DNA from 3 places in the Streptomyces paromomycinus genome. Region 2 is predicted to be linked to each of the others. Evidence: riboswitches for the same ligand, from Rfam matches in the RefSeq annotation. Region 2 holds a riboswitch; each other region holds the start of a gene.

Region 1 (7,598 bases), 4.6 Mb from region 2:
GGCCCGTTCGCGCTCCAGACGGGTGACGGCGTCGGCCCGGTCGGCGGCCAGCCCGGCGTGCGGCCGGGCCTCCTTGAGGACCACCTTGTCGCCGGTGCGCCGGTCCCGGCCGAGGTAGACGCCGCCGCCGTTGGAGAAGTGCAGGGCGGACTCGATCTGGTACGGCAGGTCGGTGACGGTGGTGGAGTTGCGGGCGGCGAGCTGCGGGGCGAGGAAGTCCGGCAGCTCGATCCACTCCGGTACGTGGAATTTCGGCTCGCGCCGGTCGGGCACCAGCTTGCCGTCGGCGTTCTCGATCGCGCCGACCAGGTTGCCGTGCTCGTCGACGCAGTAGCGCCGGGTGAAGCCGCCGTACCGCACGTAGAGCGGGCCGTCCTGCCAGCGCAGGTCGCTGAGGATGTACGGGCCCGGCTCGCCGGCCAGCAGCGCGCCCAGTTCCCGCAGGACGGTGTGCAGCTGCTGCTCGTCCGACGGGTAGATCGTGGCGAACTTGCCACTGGAACCGCGGTCGGCGTACTTGGAGTTGCGCAGGTGCAGCGGGCGCGGCCCGGGGACGAACTTGAACGGGACCAGCCGGGCGACGCAGTAGTCCCACACCTGGGACGCCAGCTTCTCCGCGTTGTCGGTACAGGCCGAGACGTGGATCTTCCAGCCCTGCGGGGGCAGTCCGGGACGCGGCTGTCCTGCGTCGTCGACCGGGTTCACGTGGAGCCAGTCCCCGGAGAGGAAACACCGCCACCCTTCGGGGACTGCGCGCTGCGCCGCTTCGTACAGGGGTCCGTGGCCCGACGCGGCTCCGTTCCCTGCGGACAGACGGTCCGGGGTCTCGTAGAAGAATCTGTCGGCGAGACAGTAAACCTCGTACCGCTTGTCCATCGTCTCCCCCCTCGGCGGCGTGGCACAGAGATTTCCACGCCGCCGGGGAGCGTTAACAGTCACAGATGTCACGAGGTCACCGTGAGAAGTTCACGGGTTACTGGCGGTACGTCCCGGTGGGCGCGGGCCTCGCACCCGTACCGCCCGGCGGGCGGGACGGTTCACTCGTCGGGCGGGAAGACCGCCTCCCCCGTAACGGCGAGCGTCACGGTGATCGCTTCGACGGGACAGCCCTCGGCCGCCGCCAGCACGTCGTCGCAGGCGTCGCACTCGGGCCGCACGGGGTGCGACTGGCGGGCCGCGTCCAGCTCGAAACCGCCGGGGGCGGTGGCCGCACACAGGCCGGAGCCGATGCAGACGCCCCGGTCGACCTCGACGTGCCAGCGGGGCCCCTCCGGCCCGGCCCCCGCGCCCTTCCCGCCCTTCCCGCCCTTGCCGTCCGTACCGCTCATACCGTCCCTCACCCCTCCGCCGGCAGATGGATCATCTTGTGCTCCAGGTACTCGCCGAAGCCCTCGGGCCCGAACTCCCGCCCGATGCCGGAGTTCTTGTATCCGCCGAAGGGACCCAGCATGTCGATGCTGAAGGTGTTCACGGAGTAGGTACCGGTCCGCACCCGCCGGGCGACCTCGATGCCGCGCTCGGTGTCCGCGGTCCACACCGAGCCGGACAGCCCGTACTCGGAGTCGTTCGCGATCCGGACCGCCTCGGCCTCGTCCTCGTACGGCAGCAGGCAGATCACCGGGCCGAAGATCTCCTCGCGGGCGATGCGCATGGAGTTGGACACCTCGCCGAACAGGGTCGGCTCCACGTACCAGCCGGTCTCCATCGCCTCCGGCCGCCCGCCGCCGGTCAGGACCTTGGCGCCCTCGCGCTGTCCGAGGGCGATGTAGTCCAGCGACCGCTGCTGCTGGCGCCGGGCGACCAGCGGCCCGAGCTCGGTCGCCGGGTCCAGCGGGTCGCCCACGCGCAGGGCGGACGCGGCGGCGGCGAACCGCTCGGCGATCTCGGCGTAGCGCTCGCGCGGCGCGAGGATGCGTGTCTGCCCGATGCACGCCTGCCCGTTGACCAGCCACGCGAACGGCGCGATGCCCGCCACCGCGGCGTCCAGGTCGGCGTCCGGCAGGATGACGGCGGCCGACTTGCCGCCGAGCTCCAGCGTCACCCGCGTCAGGTGGCGCGCCGCGACCTCCATGACACGCCGGCCCGCGGCGACCGACCCGGTGAAGGCCACCTTGTCCACGTCCGGGTGCCCGACCAGGTACTCGCTCACCTCCCGGTCGGCCGGAAGGATGGACAGCACGCCCGGGGGCAGCCCGGCCTCGCTCACGATGTCCGCCAGCAGGTAGGCGTCCAGCGGCGTCTCGGGCGACACCTTGAGGACCACCGAACAGCCGGCCAGCAGCGCCGGCGCCAGCTTGGCCGCCGCGGTGAACTGCGGCACGTTCCACGGCACCACGGCCGCCACCACCCCCACCGGCTCGCGCCGCACCAGCAGCGGCCCGAGCACACCCGCCCGGCGTTCCTCGAACGGGAAGTCCCGGGCGACCGTGATCGCCGCGTCCCACGCCATCATCGCGGCCAGCGCCTGCACCATCACACTGGAGGTGTACGGGGTGCCGTTCTCCGCGCTGATGACCCTGGCGATCTCCTCGCTGCGCACGGCGAAGGCGTCCTTGACGCGGGTGACCACCGCGATCCGCTCCGCGAGCGGCGTCTGCGCCCACACCCCGGAGTCGAAGGAGGCGCGGGCCGCGGAGACGGCCCGGTCCACATCGGTCCGCGAGGCGTGCGGCACCCGGCCGATGACCTGCTCGGTGTGCGGCGAGACCACCTCGATGGTGCCGCCGCCGGCCGGATCGGTGAACTCGCCGCCGATGTAGAGCTGTTCGTACTCGACGAGTGCGCTCATGGCTGCCGCCTCCTGGGGTCGGACGGGATCGCGTGGCGAACCGGACTGACACGGAAAGTTCCTGACACAGCATCAGGACTGATACCAGTTCTAGTTATGCTGGGCAATGCTCGACACCGGCGGCCCGGCACGGGGCTCCGCACGGTGGCGCGGTGGTTACGGGGGCGCGGCACGTCCGCGCGGACGCGGAGGTGCGGCGGATGACGGCAGCGGCCCGGACCGGGACGGCGGCGGCCGGGCCCCGGGTGACCGACCACCGGGGCGGCGTGTGGTCGATCGCCGTCCCCATCCCGGACAACCCGCTCGGCCACACCCTCGTCCACCTCCTGGAGACCGGCCGCGGCCCGGTCCTCGTGGACACCGGGTGGGACGACCCGGACGCCTGGGACACCCTGACCGCCGGGATCACCGCCTGCGGCTTCGACGTCACCGACCTGCACGGGGTCCTCGTCACGCACCACCACCCCGACCACCACGGCCTCTCCGCCCGCGTACGGGAGGCGTCCGGCGCGTGGATCGCCATGCACGCGGCGGACGCCGCCGTCGTGCGCCGTACCCGGGAGGCCGAACCCGGCCGGTGGCTGGACCACCTGATCACCAAGCTGGCCGCGGTCGGCGCGCCCGACAGCCACCTGGCGCCCCTGCGCCGGGTGCGCGCCAAGGGCCCGGTGCGCGACCTCCCCGGGCAGCGGGCGGCGCTGCCCGACCGCGAGATCGCGCCCGGCGCGCTCCTCGACCTGCCCGGCCGCCGGCTGCGCGCCGTCTGGACGCCCGGCCACACGCCCGGCCATGTGTGCCTGCACCTGGAGGAGGAGCATCCGGCCCGGCGGCCGGGCCACGGCCGGCTCTTCTCCGGTGACCACCTGCTGCCGGGCATCAGCCCGCACATCGGGCTCTACGAGGACCCGGACGACGCGACACCCGGCGATCCCCTCGGCGACTACCTGGCCTCCCTGGAACGCGTCGCCCGGCTGGCGCCCGCCGAGGTGCTCCCCGCCCACCAGCACCCGTTCACGGACGCGGCCGGCCGGGCGCGCGAGCTGCTCGCCCACCACGAGGAGCGGCTGGCCGGACTGCGCGCGCTGCTCGCCGTACCCCGCACGCCGTGGCAGCTCGCCGAGGCCATGGAGTGGAACCGGCCGTGGGAGCGCATCCCGTACGCGTCGCGCACCATCGCGGTCGCGGAGGCGGAGGCGCATCTGCGGCGGCTGGTGCGGCTGGGGCTGGCGGAGGCGGTGCCGGGACCGGAGCCGGTGGAGTACCGGGCGGTGTGCGGCGGGCACCTGCCGACCGGCCCGTACCCGGGACGCGCCCGGCCCGCCGGTTAAGGTGTGCGAGACAATTTCATCCTGTGCCCGATCGGGGGAAGCCGGTGGAAATCCGGCGCTGACCCGCAACCGTGATCCGGGACGTACGGCCGCCGTGCGCCCGCCGAGCCGGAGCACCCGCTGGGGCACGACCAAGGCTCCCGCCACCGGAAGGCCGCGTCTCCTCGCGCGGACGCCCGGCGCGCGGCACCGTCGAGGTATGCGGAGCTGAGCCCGGTGCCACCGCGGCCGGTCGTCGACCGGCGGGCGGCGGGGCGTCCGAGTGCGGCTGCGCACCCACCGCAGCACTCACCGCAGCACCCACCACCGGCCCACCGCGGACCCACCGCGGCGACCTGATCCGAGAGGCACCGACCCGATGGCCACCACGGCTTCCCAGGCTCCCCTGGCTCCCAGGGCTTCCACGGCCCCCACCTTCGCCGTCCTGGCGCGCCGCGCCGCCGCGGCGCTGGCCGGGGCCGCCGTGCTGTGCGCGGCCGGTGCCCCCGTGGCGGCCGCCGACTCCGCCGCGCCCGCCGCGCAGGCGTCGAAGCTGCCGGACGGGCTGTACGGCACCAAGGACCCGCAGTACGACGGCGTGTGGCGGCAGTCGCTCGCCCTCCTGGCGCAGCGCACCGTCGGGGTGCGTCCGTCGGTGACGGGCGTCGACTGGCTCGCCGGGCAGCAGTGCTCCGACGGCGCCTTCAGCGCCTACCGCGCCGACCCGGCCAAGGCGTGCGACGACAAGACCATGCGGGACACCAACCAGACGGGCGCCGCGGTCCAGGCACTGGCCGCGCTCGGCGGGCACGACGACGCCGTGCAGAAGGCCGTGAAGTGGCTGAAGTCGGTGCAGAACGACGACGGCGGCTGGCCCTCGACGGGCGGCTCGCCCAGTGACGCCAACTCCACCTCCGTGGTGATCGGCGCGCTCAAGGCGGCGGGTGAGAAGCCGGAGTCCGTGCAGAAGGGCGGCAAGTCCCCGTACGACGCGCTGGTCACCTTCCAGCTGGGCTGTGACGCGAAGGAGGGGGAGCGCGGCGCGTTCGCCTTCCAGCCCAAGGACGGCAAGCTGGCACCGAACGCGGACGCCACGGCCGCCGCCGTGCTCGGCGGACTGGGCGACGGCTTCGTCGTCGACCCGGCGGGCAAGGACGTCAACGAGCCGGTCAAGCCCCTGAAGTGCGACGGCGAAGCGGCGGACAAGGACGCGGGGCGGGACCCGAAGCAGGCCGCCGAGGGCGGCGCCGCCTACCTGGCCGCGGTGCTCGGCGCGAACGGCCAGCACCTGAAGTCCGCGATGCCCGGCGCCGAGGACCAGCCCGACGTCGGCAACACCGCCGACGCCGTGGTGGCCCTCGCCGCCGGCTCGCACGGTGCCGCCGCGCAGGCGCCGCTGAAGTGGCTGGAGAAGAACTCCGCGAACTGGGCCAAGGAGGCCGGCCCGGCCGCGTACGCGCAGCTGGTGCTCGCCGCGCACGCCGCGGGCGCCGACCCGCGCTCCTTCGGCGGCGCCGACCTGGTCGCACAGCTCAACGCCACCGGCCCCAAGCCGGCCGGCAGCTCCGCCCCGTCCGCCACGCCCGAGAAGGACGCGCAGGACCAGGACGACCAGAACTCCGGCGTGTGGTGGATCTTCGGCATCGTGTTCGTGGCGAGCGTCGGCGCCGGGTTCCTGCTCAGCGGCCGCCGGAAGAAGAGCGACATCTGATGCGCCTGCCGCGGTCCCGCTCCGCCCGTCTCCTCGGCGCCCTGGCCCTGGCCGGTACGGTCACGGGCCTGGGCGCGGCGCCCGCCCAGGCGCAGGAGTACCGCTACTGGTCCTTCTGGGACGGGCCCGCCGCCGGTGCCCCGGCCGCCAAGGACGGGGGCTGGTCGTACGCGACCGAGGGGCCGGCCACCAGCCGCCCCCGGGACGGCGCCGTGGCGGGCTTCCGTTTCACCGTCAGCGCCGACTCGGCGGCGGCCGGCAAGCCGCGCCGGGCCGCGGACTTCGCCGCGATCTGCGGGCAGACGCCCGCGCAGGACGGCACCAAGCGCGTCGGCCTGGTCCTGGACTTCGGTACGCAGGCGGAGGCGGCGGCCGGGGAGAACCCGCCGCCGGTCCGTACGGAGTGCGCCCGGCTGCCCGAGGACGGGACGGTCGGTGACGCGCTGGCGGCCGTCGCCAAGCCGCTGCGGTACGACGCGAACGCGCTGCTGTGCGCGATCGCCGGATATCCGAAGGCGGGGTGCGCGGACAAGGCATCCGGTGCTGCCTCTGAGTCGGCTTCCGGTTCGGCTTCTGGTTCGGCTTCCGGTTCCGGTGCGCCGGAACCGGGTGCTTCCCAGGGCACGGCCGCCGCCGGGAAGCAGGCGGACGACGACGCTTCGGGCGGCCCCTCCGCCGGACTGATCGGTGGCCTCGCCGTCCTGGTCGTCCTGGGCGCGGCGGCCGGGTGGCAGGCTCGCCGCCGCCGCGGATGAGCGCCCGCGTCCTCGGCGTCCCCCGCGCCACCCGCTCCACCGCACTGCACGCGGGCGCCTGGTGGCTGTGGGCGCTGGGCCTGGCCACCGCGGCGTCCCGGACGACCAACCCGCTGCTGCTGGGCCTGCTGATCGGCGTCGCCGGATACGTCGTCGCGGCGCGCCGCACGGACGCGCCGTGGGCCCGCTCCTACGGCGCGTTCCTCAAACTCGGCCTGCTGGTGATCGTCATCCGGCTGGTCTTCGCGTTCCTCCTGGGCTCGCCCATCCCCGGTACGCACACCCTGGTGACGCTGCCGGAAGTGCCGCTGCCCGAGTGGGCGCGCGGGGTGCGCATCGGCGGCCGGGTCACCGCCGAGGGCATGCTCTTCGCCTTCTACGACGGGCTGAAGCTGGCCACCCTGCTGATCTGCGTCGGCGCCGCGAACGCGCTCGCCAGCCCGGCACGCCTGCTGAAGTCCCTGCCGGGCGCCCTGTACGAGGCGGGCGTCGCGGTCGTCGTCGCGATGACCTTCGCGCCCAACCTCGTCGCCGACGTCCAGCGGCTGCGCGCCGCACGCCGGCTGCGCGGCCGCCCGGACCGGGGGGTCAAGGCGCTGCTCCAGGTCGGGCTGCCGGTCCTGGAGGGCGCGCTGGAACGTTCGGTGTCGCTGGCGGCGGCGATGGACGCGCGCGGCTACGGCCGTACGGCGCAGGTGCCGTCCGCCGTACGGCACACCACCACCGCGCTCACCCTCGGCGGCCTGCTCGGGGTCTGCGCCGGTACGTACGGGCTGCTGGCCGGCACCGGGGCCGCGTACGGGCTGCCCGTGCTGCTCGCCGGGCTCGCCGCGGCCCTCGCCGGGCTGTGGCTGGGCGGCCGCCGGTCCGTACGCAGCCGCTACCGGCCCGACCGGTGGGGCGTGCGCGCCTGGCTGGTGTCGGGCTCCGGCATCGCGGTGGCCGCCCTGACGATCTGGGCGAACTCCTACGACCCGGCCGCCCTGCACCCGCCCGCCGTACCGCTCACCGCCCCCGTCCTTCCCCTGTGGCCCGCG
Region 2 (7,598 bases):
TGGAGGTCGACGTAGGCCGTCATGCCGTGTTCGGCGTAGCCGCGCGCGAGATCGAACATGCCGTGGTTGAGGGAGTGGAAACCGGCCAGGGTGATGAACTGGAAGCGGTAGCCCATCGCGCCCAGCTCGCGCTGGAACTTGGCGATCTGATCGTCGTCCAGCGCGGCGCGCCAGTTGAAGGACGGCGAGCAGTTGTAGGCCAGCAGCTGGTCGGGGTACCGCGCGTGGACCGCCTCGGCGAACTCGCGGGCCTGGGCCAGGTCGGGCGTGCCGGTCTCCATCCACAGCAGGTCCGCGTACGGGGCGTACGCCAGGCCGCGGGCGATGGCGGGGGCCATCCCGTTCTCGACGCGGTAGAAGCCCTCGGCGGTGCGTTCCCCGGTGCAGAAGCGGGCGTCGTTCTCGTCGACGTCGCTGGTCAGCAGGTTCGCGGCGAGGGCGTCGGTGCGGGCGACGACGACCGTCGGCACGTCGGCGATGTCGGCGGCCAGGCGGGCCGCGCCCAGGGTACGGATGTGCTGGGAGGTGGGCACCAGGACCTTGCCGCCGAGGTGGCCGCACTTCTTCTCCGAGGCGAGCTGGTCCTCGTAGTGGATGCCGGCCGCGCCCGCCTCGATCATCGCCTTGGTCAGCTCGAAGGCGTTGAGCGGGCCGCCGAACCCGGCCTCGGCGTCGGCGACGATCGGCACCAGCCAGTCGGTGCCCCCCGCCGAGGAATCCGTGCCCGCGCCTTCGGCGGTGGCGATCTGGTCGGCGCGCAGCAGCGCGTTGTTGATGCGGCGCACCACCTGCGGCACCGAGTTGGCCGGGTACAGGCTCTGGTCGGGGTAGGTGTGGCCGGCCTGGTTGGCGTCGGCGGCGACCTGCCAGCCCGAGAGGTAGACCGCCTGGAGCCCGGCCTTGACCTGCTGCACGGCCTGGCCGCCGGTCAGCGCGCCGAGCGCGTGGAGGTAGTCCTGCTCGTGCAGTTGCCGCCACAGGCGCTCGGCGCCGCGCCGGGCCAGCGTGTGCTCCTCGCGGACGCTGCCGGACAGCCGCAGCACGTCGGCGGCGCTGTGCGTACGGGTGGTGTCCTTCCACCGCGGGTCGGTCGCCCACCGCCGGGCCAGTTCCTCGGCCGTCTCGGTTCCTGCCTGTGCCATGACCATCTCCCGGATGTTCGCTCGGACCGCTGTGCTGGATGGTGACGCGCTGGGGTGGACTGCTGTGGTGGACTGCTGGTGAAGGGTGCGAATTCCCGGCACCGAGTGCACCGAGTGCCGTACAAGCGCCACGCATTGCTGAAGTGCGGCCCACCGGAGATCCCGGTGACGGGGTGAGCAATGCTGCCCGGGGGCCGCACTGCCGACTCTGACAGTGGCACCCAGTGCCATCAACCGTGGCCCGCAGCCAAGTTCTGCCAATCTTGTGGCGCTGTTTTGCCAAGGTTGCGAAGGCCCGTGGCGGTCGTACGGCCACTAGGGTGAGCCGGGCGGCAGCGACGGAGGGGACACCGTGAGCAAGATCTACGCCGGGGCGCGGCTGCGCCGGCTGCGGGAGGAGCGCGGCTTCAGCCAGGCGGCACTGGCCCGCGTCCTGGCCATCTCGCCCAGCTACCTGAACCAGATGGAGCACGACTCACGGCCGCTGACCGTGCCCGTACTGCTGCGGCTGACCGAGACCTTCGGGGTGGATCCGGGCTTCTTCTCCGAGCGCGACACCAGCCGGGTGCTGGCCGACCTGCGCGAGGTGCTCGCCGACGAGCTGGCCGCCGGCCGGGTCTCCCCCACCGACCTGTCCGAACTGGCCTCCCGGCAGCCGGCGGTGGCGTCGGTGCTGCTCGGCCTCGGGCAGCGCAACCAGGCGCTGACCGAGCGGCTGTCGGAGGTGGCGGAGGGCCGGGACGGCGGCGGCGCCGACCCGGCCGCGCCGCTCTCCCCGCACGAGGAGATCCGCGAGTTCTTCTACCGGCGGCAGAACTACCTGCACGAGGCCGACACCGCCGCCGAGGAGCTCGCCGCCGAGCTGGGCATCCGCCCCGGTGAGGTGGGACGCGCCCTGACCGCCCGGCTCACCGGACGGCACGGCGTACGCCTCGTCGACACGCCCGACGGGCCGCTGCACCACTACGATCCGTCCTCCCGGGTGCTGCGCCTGTCGGCGGGGCTGCGGCCCGGGCAGCGCGCCTTCCGCATGGCGACCCAGCTGGCGCTGCTGGAGGCCGGCGAGGAGCTGTCGCGGCCCGCCTGCGAGGACTTCGAGGAGGGCACGGCGGCCTGGTCGCTGGCGCGGATCGGGGTCGCCAACTACTTCGCGGCGGCGCTGGTGCTGCCGTACGGCCCGTTCCACGCCGCGGCCGAGGAGCTGCGGTACGACATCGAGCGGCTGACCGACCGGTTCGGCCTCGGGTACGAGACGGTGTGCCACCGGCTGAGCACCCTGCAACGGCCGCGCCGGCGCGGGGTCCCGTTCTCCTTCGTCCGCGTCGACCGGGCCGGCAACATGTCCAAGCGGCAGTCCGCCACCGGCTTCCATTTCTCCCGGGCGGGCGGCACCTGCCCGCTGTGGAACGTCTACGAGGCGTTCACCGCGCCCAGCCGTATCCACGTACAGATCGCCGCCATGCCGGACGGCCGCCGCTACCTGTGGACGGCCCGCACCGTCACCCGGCACCGCGGTGGCTGGGGCGACCCGGGCAAGACCTTCGCCATCGGCCTCGGCTGCGAGCTCCGCCACGCGTCCCGGCTGGTCTACTCCGACGGCCTCGACCTGGACAACGCCGGCGCCGCCACCCCCATCGGCATGGGCTGCCGGGTCTGCGAACGCCTGGAGTGTCCGCAGCGCGCCGTGCCGCCCCTCGGCCGTGCGCTGGTCATCGACGAGAACAGCAGCACGTTCGTGCCGTATCCGGTGCGGGAGGACTGAGACGCGTACCCGGGCGGTCCGCGCGCCGGGACACCCGGCGGATCACCGATCGCCGATCCCCCTGGACTTACTAGGACGTCCAACTATATGTTCGTGACGTAGGCCCGCGGTGCAGGGAAGCCGGTGCGAATCCGGCGTGGTCCCGCCACTGTGACCGGGGAGTGCGACGTCGAGCAACACGCCACTGACGCAGACGCGTCGGGAAGGCGGGCGGCGCACGGAGATCCGGAAGCCAGGATACCGGCCGCGGGTGTTGTTCCGTGTTGTCCACGAGGATGGAGCAGACACGCATGGCACCGGTGCGTACCCACAGCCCAGGTGATCCGGCCCGGCCCGCGGCACCGCCCGCGCGCTGACGGTTCCGCGCCTTTCGCGTCCCACGGCCCCGCCACGGTCCGCGCGCCACCCGCGCCGCCCGTGGGCCCGGCCGTGCCATCCCCGGATCCCACCTGACGAGAGCAGGCCCCCATGGTCCGAGAACTGACCCACTTCATCGGCGGCAAGCACGTACCGGGAACATCGGGTGCTCACGGCGACGTGTACGACCCCAACACCGGCACCGTGCAGGCCCGGGTGCCGCTCGCGGACCCGGGCGAGACGGCGGCCGCCGTCGCCGACGCCGCGGCTGCCCAGCCCGAGTGGGGCGAGTGGAACCCGCAGCGGCGTGCCCGTGTCCTGCTGAACTTCCTGCGCCTGGTGGAGGGCGAGCGGGACGCGCTGGCCCGGCTGCTGTCGAGCGAGCACGGCAAGACGGTCGCGGACGCGCACGGTGACCTCCAGCGCGGCCTGGAGGTGGTGGAGTTCGCGGTCGGCATCCCGCACCTGCTCAAGGGCGAGTTCACCGACAACGCCGGGACCGGCATCGATGTCCACTCGCTGCGCCGTCCCATCGGGGTGGTGGCCGGGATCACCCCGTTCAACTTCCCCGCGATGATCCCGCTGTGGAAGGCCGCGCCGGCCATCGCCTGCGGCAACGCGTTCATTCTGAAGCCGTCCGAGCGGGCCCCGTCCGTACCGCTGCGGCTTGCCGAGCTGTTCCTGGAGGCGGGGCTGCCGCCGGGCATCCTCAACGTCGTGCACGGCGGCAAGGAGTCGGTGGACACGCTTCTGGAGGACCCGTGTGTCGAGGCGCTCGGCTTCGTCGGGTCGACACCGATCGCCGCGCACATCTACGCGACCGCCGCCGCGCACGGCAAGCGCGCCCAGTGCTTCGGCGGCGCCAAGAACCACCTGATCGTGATGCCGGACGCCGACCTCGACCAGGTGGTGGACGCGCTGGTCGGCGCCGGGTACGGGTCGGCGGGCGAGCGCTGCATGGCGATCTCGGTCGCCGTGCCGGTGGGCGAGGAGACCGCCGACGCGCTGGTGGCGCGGCTCAAGGAGCGGGTCGGCACGCTGCGCATCGGCCGCTCCGACGACCCGCACGCCGACTTCGGGCCGCTGGTGAGCCGGGACGCGCTGGACCGGGTCCGCGCCTACGTGGACCTCGGCGTCACCGAAGGCGCGGAACTCGTCGTCGACGGGCGGGACTTCACCCTCCCCGGCCACGAGGACGGCTTCTTCGCGGGCGCGTCGCTCTTCGACCGGGTCACCCCGGACATGCGGATCTACCAGGAGGAGATCTTCGGCCCGGTCCTGTCGGTGGTACGGGCCGCGGACTACGAGGAGGCACTGCGGCTGCCCACGGAGCACCCGTACGGCAACGGCGTGGCCATCTTCACCCGCGACGGCGACACCGCGCGGGACTTCAGCCGCCGGGTGAACACCGGCATGATCGGCGTGAACGTGCCGATCCCGGTGCCGGTCGCCTACCACACCTTCGGCGGCTGGAAGCGGTCCGGCTTCGGCGACCTCAACCAGCACGGCCCGGACGCGATCCGCTTCTACACCCGTACGAAGACCGTCACCTCGCGCTGGCCCTCCGGGGTCAAGGAGGGCGCGAGCTTCACCCTCCCGACGATGGGCTGAGCGCGATGAGCGTCATGACCACCGCCACCACGGCCGCCTCGCTGACCTCGCTCACCGCCGACCAGCTCGCCATCGTCGAGACGACGCTGGACTTCGCGCAGGAGCACATCGCGCCGCACGCCGTGGCCTGGGACCAGGACAAGCACTTCCCCGTGGACGTGCTGCGCAAGGCCGCCGGACTGGGGCTCGGCGGGATCTACGTACGGGAGGAGTGCGGCGGCTCCGCGCTGAGCCGCGCGGACGGCGTGCTGGTCTTCGAAGTGCTGGCCACCGCCTGCCCGTCCATCGCGGGCTATCTCTCCATCCACAACATGGTCGCCTGGATGATCGACCGGTACGGCGACGATGCGCAGCGCGCCCGTTGGCTGCCCGGCCTGTGCTCGATGGCCGACCTGGGCAGCTACTGCCTGACCGAGCCGGGCGCCGGGTCGGACGCGGCGGCGCTGCGCACGCGCGCGGTGCGCGACGGCGGCGACTACGTGCTGACCGGCGTCAAGCAGTTCATCTCCGGCGCCGGAACCTCACAGGTGTACGTGGTGATGGCCCGTACCGGCGAGGACGGCCCCGGCGGCATCTCGGCGTTCCTCGTGGAGCGCGACGATCCGGGGCTGTCGTTCGGCGCCAACGAGAAGAAGATGGGCTGGAACGCGCAGCCCACCCGGCAGGTGATCCTCGACGAGGTGCGCCTCCCCGCCGACCGGCGGCTGGGTGCGGAGGGCGACGGATTCCGCATCGCGATGAGCGGGCTGAACGGCGGCCGCCTCGGCATCGCCGCCTGCTCGCTCGGCGGCGGGCAGAGCGCGCTCCACGCGGCGCAGGCGTACCTCGCGGACCGGGAGGCGTTCGGAAGCCGGCTGCTGGAGGCGCAGGCGCTGCAGTTCCGGCTCGCCGACATGGCGACCGAGCTGGCCGCCGCCCGCGCGCTGGTGCGGCAGGCGGCCGAGGCGCTGGACCGGGCGGATCCGCAGGCGCCGCAGCTGTGCGCGATGGCCAAGCGGTTCGCCACCGACACGGGCTACTCCGTCGCCGACCGTGCGCTGCAACTGCACGGGGGCTATGGCTACCTGAGCGAGTACGGCATCGAGAAGATCGTCCGCGATCTTCGGGTGCACCAGATCCTGGAAGGGACGAACGAGATCATGCGCGTGATCGTGGCCCGCGGGCTGACCGGGGCGAAGACCGGCGGCACCCGCGCCGGGGCGGGGGCCGCCCGATGACCGACGACTCCGTACTGCTGCGGACCGAGGGCCGCACGGCGTACCTCACCCTCAACCGGCCGAAGGCCCTCAACGCCCTCGACCATGCCATGGTGCGCCGGATCTCCACGGCCCTGGACGCGTGGGAGCACGACCCCGCGGTGGAGACCCTGGTGATCACAGGTGCGGGCGAGCGCGGCCTGTGCGCGGGCGGCGACATCCGCGCCATCCACGCGGACGCGCGGGCCGGCGACGGCGCGGCCTCCGCCGCGTTCTGGCGCGACGAGTACCGGCTCAACGCCCGTATCGCGCGCTACCCCAAGCCGTACGTCGCCGTCATGGACGGCATCGTGATGGGCGGCGGCGTCGGCGTCTCGGCGCACGGCAGCGTACGGATCGTCACCGAGCGCTCCAAGGTCGCCATGCCCGAGACCGGCATCGGCTTCGTACCGGACGTCGGCGGCACCTACCTGCTGGCGCTCGCGCCCGGGGAACTGGGCACGCACCTGGCGCTCACCGGGGCGCCGGTGGGGGCCGGGGACGCGCTGCTGTGCGGGCTCGCCGACCACTTCGTCCCGTCGGAGCGGGTGCCGGGGCTCCTGACGGACCTCGCCGCCGACGCGGTGCCCGAGGTACTGCCCCGGTACGTACAGGAAGGGCCCGAGGGCGAACTGGCGGCCCACCGCGAGTGGATCGACCCCTGCTACGCGGCCGGCACCGTCGAGGAGATCGTGGACCGGCTGCTCGGCAGCGGCGTCCCGGAGGCCAAGGAGGCCGCCGAGACGATCCTCGCCAAGTCCCCCACCTCGCTGAAGGTGACCCTGGCCGCGCTGCGCCGGGCCCGCGGCCTGGGGCCGCTGGAGCGGGTCCTGGACCAGGAGTACCGCGTCTCGTGCGCGGCGCTGACCGCGCCGGACCTGGTCGAGGGCATCCGCGCACAGGTGATCGACAAGGACCGCGCGCCGCGCTGGTCCCCCGCCACCCTCACCGAGGTCACGGACGAGGACGTGGCCCGGTTCTTCGCCCCGCTCGGCGCCCGCGAACTGGGGCTCGCCGACGGGGCCGCCACGCAGGAGGTGCCCTGGTGAGCACGGAGACACCGCAGGGGAACAGCGAACCCGCCACCGTCGCATTCATCGGCCTCGGCAACATGGGCGGCCCGATGGCCGCCAACCTGGTCAAGGCCGGTCACCGGGTGACCGGTTTCGACCTCGTACCGGAGGCACTGGCGGCGGCCGCCGACGCCGGTGTCGAAGCGGCCGCCTCGGCGACCGCCGCCGTGACGGGCGCGGACGTGGTGCTCACCATGCTGCCCGCCGGCCGGCACGTCCTGGCCCTCTACCAGGACGGCGGGCTGCTCGCGGCGGCCCGCCCCGGCACCCTGTTCGTCGACTGCTCGACCATCGACGTGGCCGACGCCCGCGCCGCCCACGAAGCCGCCGTACGCGCCGGCCACCAGGCGCTGGACGCACCGGTCTCGGGCGGGGTGGTCGGGGCCGAGGCCGGCACGCTGACGTTCATGGCGGGCGG
Region 3 (7,598 bases), 6.5 Mb from region 2:
GTGCCGGCGGGTGACGGGCCGGAGGCGCCGCCGCGTGGCGGGCCGCCCACCGCTGAAGGACGTACGCGACTGCCGCTGGCCGACACGGAGGACGGGAGCGGCACCGGCGGTGAGCTGCGCTGGCTGATGGCCTCCGACGTCTGCAAACACTGCACCCACGCCGCGTGCCTGGACGTCTGCCCCACCGGCTCGCTCTTCCGCACCGAGTTCGGCACGGTCGTCGTCCAGGAGGACATCTGCAACGGCTGCGGCTACTGCGTCCCCGCCTGCCCGTACGGCGTCATCGAGCAACGCCCCTCCGACGGCCGCGCCTTCAAGTGCACGATGTGCTACGACCGGCTCGGCGCCGGACAGGAACCCGCCTGCGCCAAGGCGTGCCCGACCGAGTCCATCCAGTACGGGCCGCTGGACGAACTCCGCGAACGGGCCGCGCTCCGCGTCGACCAGCTGCACGCGGCAGGCGTCACCGACGCGCGGCTGTACGGGCACGAGCCGGACGACGGCGTCGGCGGGGACGGCGCGTTCTTCCTGCTCCTCGACGAACCCGAGGTCTACGGACTGCCGCCGGACCCCGTCGTCACCACCCGCGACCTGCCCGCCATGTGGAAGCACGCGGGCGCCGCGGCGCTCTCGCTGGCCGGCGGTGTCGCGCTGGCGTTCGCCGGGCCCGCGCTGAAGCAGTTCGGACGTGCCACCGGAGCCACCGGACGGAAGGGAAGGCGATGAGGGAAGAGGAGGCGAAGACGGAAGGGGAGGCGATGAGTGGCTCCGATGTCACGCGTGAAGGCTCCGAGGGCGGGCGGCCGGGCCGCGCCGCCGCGCCGGAGATGCTGCGCGGCGGGTCCGGCGGCGACGGGAGAGGGCGGCGCAAGGGCGGCAAACGTGGTGGTGGCGGCCGTGGCGGCCGCGGTGAGCAGCTCATGGCGCCTCCGGCCGAGTTCGAGTCGTACTACGGCCGGCCGGTCATCAAGGCCCCCGCCTGGCGCGCCCGGGACATCGCCGGGTACTTCTTCCTCGGCGGTCTGGCCGGCGCCGGATCGGTGCTGGCCGCCGGAGCCCACGCGACCGGCCGCACCACCACCGCCACCGCGATGAAGATCTCGTCCCTGGCGGGGGTGTCCCTGTCCACCGCCGCACTCGTCAACGACCTCGGCAGGCCCGGCCGGTTCGCGAACATGCTCCGGGTCGTCAAGCCGACCTCGCCGATGAGCGTCGGCTCCTGGCTGCTGGCCGCCTACGGGCCCGCCGCGGGCGCCGCGGCCGCCTCGGCGGTCACCGGGAAGCTGCCCCGGGCGGGCGCCGTGGCGACCGGCGCCGCGGCGCTCCTCGGGCCGGCCGTCGCCACCTACACCGCGGTCCTCGCGGCGGACACCGCCGTCCCCGCGTGGCACGGCGCGCACCGTGAACTCCCGTACCTGTTCGCGGCATCGGCGACGGCCGCCGCCTCCGGGACGGCCCTCGTCGTCGGTCCCGTACGGGAGACGGCGCCCGCCCGGTGCGCCGCGGTACTGGCCGCGGTCGCCGACGAAGCGGTCACCAAGGCCGTCGAACGGCGCCTCGGCATGGTCGCGGAGACCTGGCACCAGAGGCGGGCCGGCACGCTGCTCCGCACGGCGCGGACCCTCACCGCGGCCGGAGCCGCCGTCGGCGCCGCCTTCGGAGGCCGTTCCCGCACGCTGGCCGCCGCGGGCGGGCTGGCCCTGCTCGCCGGTTCCGCGTGCACCCGCTTCGGGGTCTTCGCGGCCGGTATCGCCTCCGCCGAGGACCCGAAGTACACCGTCGTACCCCAACGGGCGGCCAAGGAAGCCCGCCGCACCACACCGACGCACAGCGCGGAGAGGACACAGCCCACATGACCCGCACACCCCACACCGACGAGCCGGCCCAGGTCGTGCTCAGCGCCCAGTCCCCGGCCGACGCCGAAGCCGTGTTCAGCACGCTGCGCAGCTGCTTCGACTCCGACCGCGCCGACGGTGACACCGCGCACGACCAGCCGCACCGGCCCGGTCACCCGGTCGTCTGGACCGAGACCTTCGAGACCTCGGAAGTCCGCGGCGACGTCCGGCCGGACGCGGACCTGTCCGCCGCCGTCACCGCCGACCTCCAGGGCAGCCACTTGGCGGTCGACCGGCTGCGGGACGTGCTGACGCGCGCGTTCTCCGTCCGTACGGAAGGCACGGTGTCGGGCGACCAGGAGGTCGAGCTCCAGATCGTCCTGGAGAGCACGGGGCAGAGCTGACGCCCTTTCCGGCCCGGACCGGATGAACGCGTGCCGCGGGCGGGCGCGGAGCAGCCTCAGTTCTGCTCCGCGCCCGCCCGTTCCGGCGACCGGGACCCTCACCCCGGCGGCGTACGACCGGGCCCTCACCCGGTGTCGTACGACGGCTTTTCACTCGGCGGCGTAGGGGCGCCGTTCGGGGCGTCTCCCGGGTACGAGGACCGTGAGCGGCCGTACGGAGACTCTGGCAGTGGCACTGAGCGCCATCAAGCGTGGAGCGATGCCAACTTCTGCACATCTTCCCCCGCTGATCTGCCAAGGCTGCCAAGTCGCCTACGCCGCGGCCCGCTCTCTCCGCCACACCACCGCGTCGGCTGAAAACGGCGCCTGGACGTTGTGGACGTCATCGCGTCGCCGGAAGAACTCGGGCGGGGCATAGGAATAGCCCAGATTGTGCTGACCGAATCTGTTCTCGCCGCAGTCCGGACCGAGGACTTCGCCGACGCGCTCGGGAGAATCGGGGTGCCGGTGTGCCGGAGGCCGAGCACGGTCCCGGTGGTCACGTCGTCCACGTAGAACGCCAAGAAATGCGGGGTCAATTGCCGTTCCTCGATAAGCCGCGAGAAGGGCAGTTCACGGGCCACCCGCGACCGCTCTCGGCCGGTGGGCGGCCCCACTTCCCCGGCGGCACCCGGGGGCGGTTCCAGAACCCCAGGAACCCTGAGCCGGTGCGGCGCGGCGAGCGCCGCGGGCCGACCGCGCACGCCTGGGCGGCTCCCGAGGCAGCTCCCCGCGGACGGCACGAAAGAACGGCCGGGAAGGCGCGCGGACGCGTCCTCCCGGCCGTCACCGGATCATGCGGCCGTTATTGGATCATGGCGTGGGCAGCTCCGCCCGGACCGTCCGCGCAGCCGTGACGAGGTTCTCCAGCGAAGCCCGGGTCTCGGGCCAGCCCCGGGTCTTCAGACCGCAGTCGGGGTTGACCCACAGCCGCTCGGCCGGGATGGCGCCGAGGCCCTTGCGCAGCAGGCTCGCCGCTTCCTCGGCGCTCGGCACGCGGGGCGAGTGGATGTCGTACACGCCTGGTCCGGCCTCCCGCGGATAACCGTGTTCGGCCAGTTCACGGGCCACCTGCATGTGTGAGCGCGCGGCCTCCAGGCTGATCACGTCGGCGTCGAGATCGTCGATGGCCTGCACGATGTCTCCGAACTCGGCGTAGCACATGTGCGTATGGATCTGCGTGCGGTCCTGTACGCCACCGGTGGTGAGCCGGAACGCCTCGGTGGCCCAGGCGAGGTAGGCGGGGCGGCCGGCGGCGCGCAGCGGCAGCGTCTCGCGCAGCGCCGGTTCGTCGACCTGGATGACCGAGGTGCCGGCCGCCTCCAGGTCGCCGACCTCGTCGCGCAGGGCCAGCGCCACCTGCCGGGCGGTGTCGCCGAGCGGCTGGTCGTCCCGGACGAACGACCAGGCGAGCATGGTGACCGGACCGGTCAGCATGCCCTTGACCGGCCGGTCGGTGAGCGACTGCGCGTACCGCGTCCACCGCACCGTCATCGGCTCGGGCCGTGAGATGTCCCCCGCGAGGACCGGCGGACGGACGTACCGCGTGCCGTACGACTGGACCCAGCCGTGCTGTGTGGCGAGGTACCCCGTCAGCTGCTCGGCGAAGTACTGCACCATGTCGTTGCGTTCGGGCTCGCCGTGCACGAGGACATCGATGCCCGCCTCCTCCTGGAAGGCGAGCACCTCGCGGATCTCGTTCCCGATGCGCTCCTCGTACCCGGCCGTGTCGAGGCGCCCCGCCCGTAGGTCGGCGCGCGCGGTGCGCAGTTCGGCGGTCTGCGGGAAGGAGCCGATGGTGGTCGTCGGCAGCAGCGGCAGGCCGAGGTGGGCCCGCTGGGCGGCGGTCCGCTCCCCGTACGGCGCGGAGCGGCGGCCGTCGGCGTCGGTGACGGCGGCGGTACGGGCCCGTACGGCGGGATCGTGGGTGATCGCGGAACCGGCGCGGGACGCCAGGTCCGCGCGGTTGGCGGCCAGTTCGGCGGCGATCGCGTGAGTGCCGTGCGCGAGGCCGCGGGCGAGCGTGGCGATCTCGGCGGTCTTCTGCCGGGCGAACGCCAGCCAGCGCAGGACCTGCGGGTCGATGTCCCGCTCGGCGGTGGCGTCCAGCGGTACGTGCAGCAGGGAGCAGGAGGCGGCCACGTCGACCCGGTCGGCCAGGCCCAGCAGCGTACCGAGGGTGGCCAGCGACTTCTCGTAGTCGTTGATCCAGATGTTGCGGCCGTTGACGACACCGGCGACCAGCCGCTTGCCGGGCAGCCCGCCGGCGGCGGCGAGCGCGTCCAGGTTGCCCGCCGCGGCCTCGGTGAAGTCCAGGGCGAGCCCGTCGACGGGCGCCTTGGCGAGCACCGGAAGTGCCTCGCTGAGCTGGTCGAAGTACGAGGCGACCAGCAGCTTCGGGCGGTCGGTGAGCGCGCCGAGGACGCGGTAGGCGCGCTCGGCGGCGTTGAGGTCGGCCGGGGTACGGTCCTGCACCAGGGCGGGCTCGTCCAGCTGTGCCCACTCGGCGCCGGCCGCACGCAGGTCCGCCAGCACCTCCGCGTAGACGGGCAGAAGCCGGTCGAGCAGGGTCAGCGGGTCGAAGTCGGCGGCGACACCGGGGGCCGGCTTGGCCAGCAGGAGGTAGGTGACCGGGCCGACGAGGACCGGGCGTGGCGTGTGGCCGAGCGCGAGCGCCTCCCGCACCTCGCCGACCTGTTTGGCGGAGTCGGTGGCGAAGACCGTGTCGGGCCCCAACTCGGGCACCAGGTAGTGGTAGTTCGTGTCGAACCACTTGGTCATCTCCAGCGGTGCCACGTCCTGCGTGCCGCGCGCCATCGCGAAGTAGCCGTCCAGGGCGTCGGCTTCGACGGCGGCGCGGTGCCGTTCCGGGACAGCTCCGACCATGACGCTGGTGTCCAGTACGTGGTCGTAGTACGAGAAGTCACCGGTCGGTACCTCGTGGATGCCGGCGTCGGCCAGCTGCTGCCAGTTGGAACGGCGCAGGTCCCGCGCGGTCTCCCGGAGGGCGTCCGCGATGACGCGGCCCTTCCAGTACCCCTCGACGGCCTTCTTCAGTTCCCGGTGCTGTCCCTGGCGGGGGTAGCCGTACACGGTGGCCCGTGCTGCCGCGGCTGCGGGCTTCGCTGTCACGGAACTCTCCTTCGCGAGCGTGATCTTCTCCGAGCCCGGTGACCGGACGAGAACGCGAAGGAATGACGCGTCGGGCGGGCCGCGGAGCGTCCGATGACACCCCTGCCCGCCTGTCATGACACGCCGACCCGCCCTCGAAGGTCACCGGAAGGGCCGCGCACGTACGGACGCGCGCGGGCAACGGGCAGGTCTTCGGACTCGCGGGCACGCCTGCCGGAACGTGACGTCGTCCGGCGGACACCTACTGGCCGTCGCTTCCCGGATCCGCGGCCCGGATCCAGTGCGTATGACGGCGGTCGTTCCCGCTCACCGCTGCGGGGCAGTCCCGGATTCCCACCGGGTTCCCTCTTGCGACGCGCCTGCCTGGCGGGCAGGGCGAACCAGCTGCACCGGACAGCGTAGATCGGCCGCAGCCGGTACCGACACCCCTGTTCACATGGTGGTACGTGAGATGGGACACGGGGGTGGGGGCCGGGCAGAGGCGGGAACGGGCGGGCACGGCGGAGCCGAGGTCCCGTACGGTGCCCCGGATGTGTCCGGATCGGCGCTCACCGGGCATGCCGGGGGTCTGAACAATGGAACATCTCTCGGTTGGGCCGTGCATCGGCGAACCGTCCGCCCAGGTCTGGTGCTGTACACCGGGGGCACCGGCACCGGCACCGGCACCGTGCGTCGGGGCGGCACCGCCATCACAACCGGCCCCGGCCCCGACGCCGCAGAAGGAGGACCCGCCGTGCCCGGCACCCACGAGCACCAGCACCCGCACTCGGAGGCATGGAAGACCGCGCTCACCGTGCTGCAAGAGGTCGCACCGCCCGCCATCCCGGAGGGCGCGCATGTGTCGACCGTCCAGATCGAGTATCCGCCCGGCGACCAGGGCGCCCCGCCGCACCGCCATCCCGGGCCGGCTTTCGGGTACGTGGTGGAGGGCGAGATGCGCTTCGAGCTGGAAGGTGAGCCGGAGCGGATCGTCCGCGCCGGGGAAGCGTTCTGGGAGCCCGGCGGCGAGGTCATCCACTACCAGGACGGCAACGCCCGCACCGACACGCGCCTGCGCTTCGTCGTCACCATGCTCTGCGAACCGGGGCAGCCGATGCTGGTCCTGGTCGACGACGAAGAACTCAAACAGCGCGCCCACCTGCGCGCACCCCGGCAGCCCTGACGCCGCTCCGCCCCAGCGGGCGCCCACAGCGCGAGGAGTTCACGAAGTGAAGATCGTGGTCATCGGAGGCACCGGCCTCATCGGCGGCAAAGTGGTCGGCAAACTCACCGAGCGCGGACACGAGGCCGTGCCCGCCGCGCCCGGTACGGGCGTCAACACCCTCACCGGCGAGGGCCTCGACACGGCGCTGGCCGGAGCCCAGGTGGTCGTGGACGTGGCCAACTCGCCCTCCTTCGAGGAGTCGGCGGTCCTGGAGTTCTTCACCACCTCCACCCGCAACCTGCTGGCCGCCGAGACGAAGGCGGGCGTCACGCACCACCTGGCGCTGTCGATCGTCGGCATCGACGACCTGCCCGACAACGGCTACTTCCGGGCGAAGGCGGCCCAGGAGCGGCTGATCAAACAGAGCCCGGTTGCCTACTCGATCCTCCGGGCGACCCAGTTCTTCGAGTTCGTCAAAGGCATCGCCGACACCGCCACCGACGGCGACACCGTACGCGTACCACCCGTGCTCTTCCAGCCCATGGCCGCCGAGGACGTAGCCGAAGCGGTGACCAAGGCCGCCGTGGGAATTCCGCAGAAGGCCACCACCGAAGTGGCCGGCCCCGAAGTCTTCCGCTTCGACGAACTCGTCACCCGGGCCCTGCACGCCTGGCACGACCCGCGCACGGTCGTCCCCGACCCGCACGCCCGCTACTTCGGCTCCGAACTGGCAGAACGCAGCCTCGTCCCGGACGAGGGCAGCGCCCGGCTGGCCACGATCCGGTTCGACGACTGGTTGCGTACTTCCTCTTGAAGGCGGTGCGGGCGGCAGCCATCGGCGGGTACCCCCAGCAGCCCCCGACTCTCGGACGCGGACGGAGCGACGCCCTCAACCGGCCCGGGGGGCGCCCCGCTGACTCCCGGGAGCAGCCGAACCCAGGCCACCAGCACCCCACCCACCCCCGCAGTACCCTCAACTCAACCCACCCACCCCCGCAGAACTCTCACCCCACCCATCCCCCCACCGAAAGGCAGGACATGCAA

What was found. Region 2 has a riboswitch for cobalamin ahead of OEIGOIKO_RS09500 (CoA-acylating methylmalonate-semialdehyde dehydrogenase). Riboswitches for the same ligand answer to the same signal wherever they lie in the genome.
Region 1: another riboswitch for cobalamin. It lies ahead of OEIGOIKO_RS29835 (prenyltransferase/squalene oxidase repeat-containing protein); the one in region 2 lies ahead of OEIGOIKO_RS09500 (CoA-acylating methylmalonate-semialdehyde dehydrogenase).
Region 3: another riboswitch for cobalamin. It lies ahead of metE (5-methyltetrahydropteroyltriglutamate--homocysteine S-methyltransferase); the one in region 2 lies ahead of OEIGOIKO_RS09500 (CoA-acylating methylmalonate-semialdehyde dehydrogenase).

The regions. Positions count from the first base shown of each region.
Region 1 is NZ_BHZD01000001.1:6,918,103-6,925,700, reverse strand. Features, by position in the region: gene lanKC (class III lanthionine synthetase LanKC) at 1-876, opposite strand, end outside; gene OEIGOIKO_RS29850 (ferredoxin) at 1,038-1,328, opposite strand; gene OEIGOIKO_RS29845 (aldehyde dehydrogenase) at 1,337-2,788, opposite strand; gene OEIGOIKO_RS29840 (MBL fold metallo-hydrolase) at 2,989-4,116, shown strand; cobalamin riboswitch at 4,127-4,255, shown strand; gene OEIGOIKO_RS29835 (prenyltransferase/squalene oxidase repeat-containing protein) at 4,475-5,806, shown strand; gene OEIGOIKO_RS43155 (EGFR-like transmembrane domain-containing protein) at 5,806-6,561, shown strand; gene OEIGOIKO_RS29825 (energy-coupling factor transporter transmembrane component T) at 6,558-7,598, shown strand, end outside.
Region 2 is NZ_BHZD01000001.1:2,367,512-2,375,109, forward strand. Features, by position in the region: gene aceA (isocitrate lyase) at 1-1,142, opposite strand, end outside; gene OEIGOIKO_RS09495 (short-chain fatty acyl-CoA regulator family protein) at 1,495-2,904, shown strand; cobalamin riboswitch at 2,995-3,167, shown strand; gene OEIGOIKO_RS09500 (CoA-acylating methylmalonate-semialdehyde dehydrogenase) at 3,373-4,872, shown strand; gene OEIGOIKO_RS09505 (acyl-CoA dehydrogenase family protein) at 4,878-6,089, shown strand; gene OEIGOIKO_RS09510 (enoyl-CoA hydratase/isomerase family protein) at 6,086-7,156, shown strand; gene mmsB (3-hydroxyisobutyrate dehydrogenase) at 7,153-7,598, shown strand, end outside.
Region 3 is NZ_BHZD01000001.1:8,836,708-8,844,305, forward strand. Features, by position in the region: gene OEIGOIKO_RS37525 (4Fe-4S dicluster domain-containing protein) at 1-726, shown strand, start outside; gene nrfD (NrfD/PsrC family molybdoenzyme membrane anchor subunit) at 759-1,856, shown strand; gene OEIGOIKO_RS37535 (hypothetical protein) at 1,853-2,239, shown strand; gene metE (5-methyltetrahydropteroyltriglutamate--homocysteine S-methyltransferase) at 3,092-5,410, opposite strand; cobalamin riboswitch at 5,577-5,810, opposite strand; gene OEIGOIKO_RS37545 (cupin domain-containing protein) at 6,144-6,572, shown strand; gene OEIGOIKO_RS37550 (SDR family oxidoreductase) at 6,619-7,368, shown strand; gene OEIGOIKO_RS37555 (GNAT family N-acetyltransferase) at 7,593-7,598, shown strand, end outside.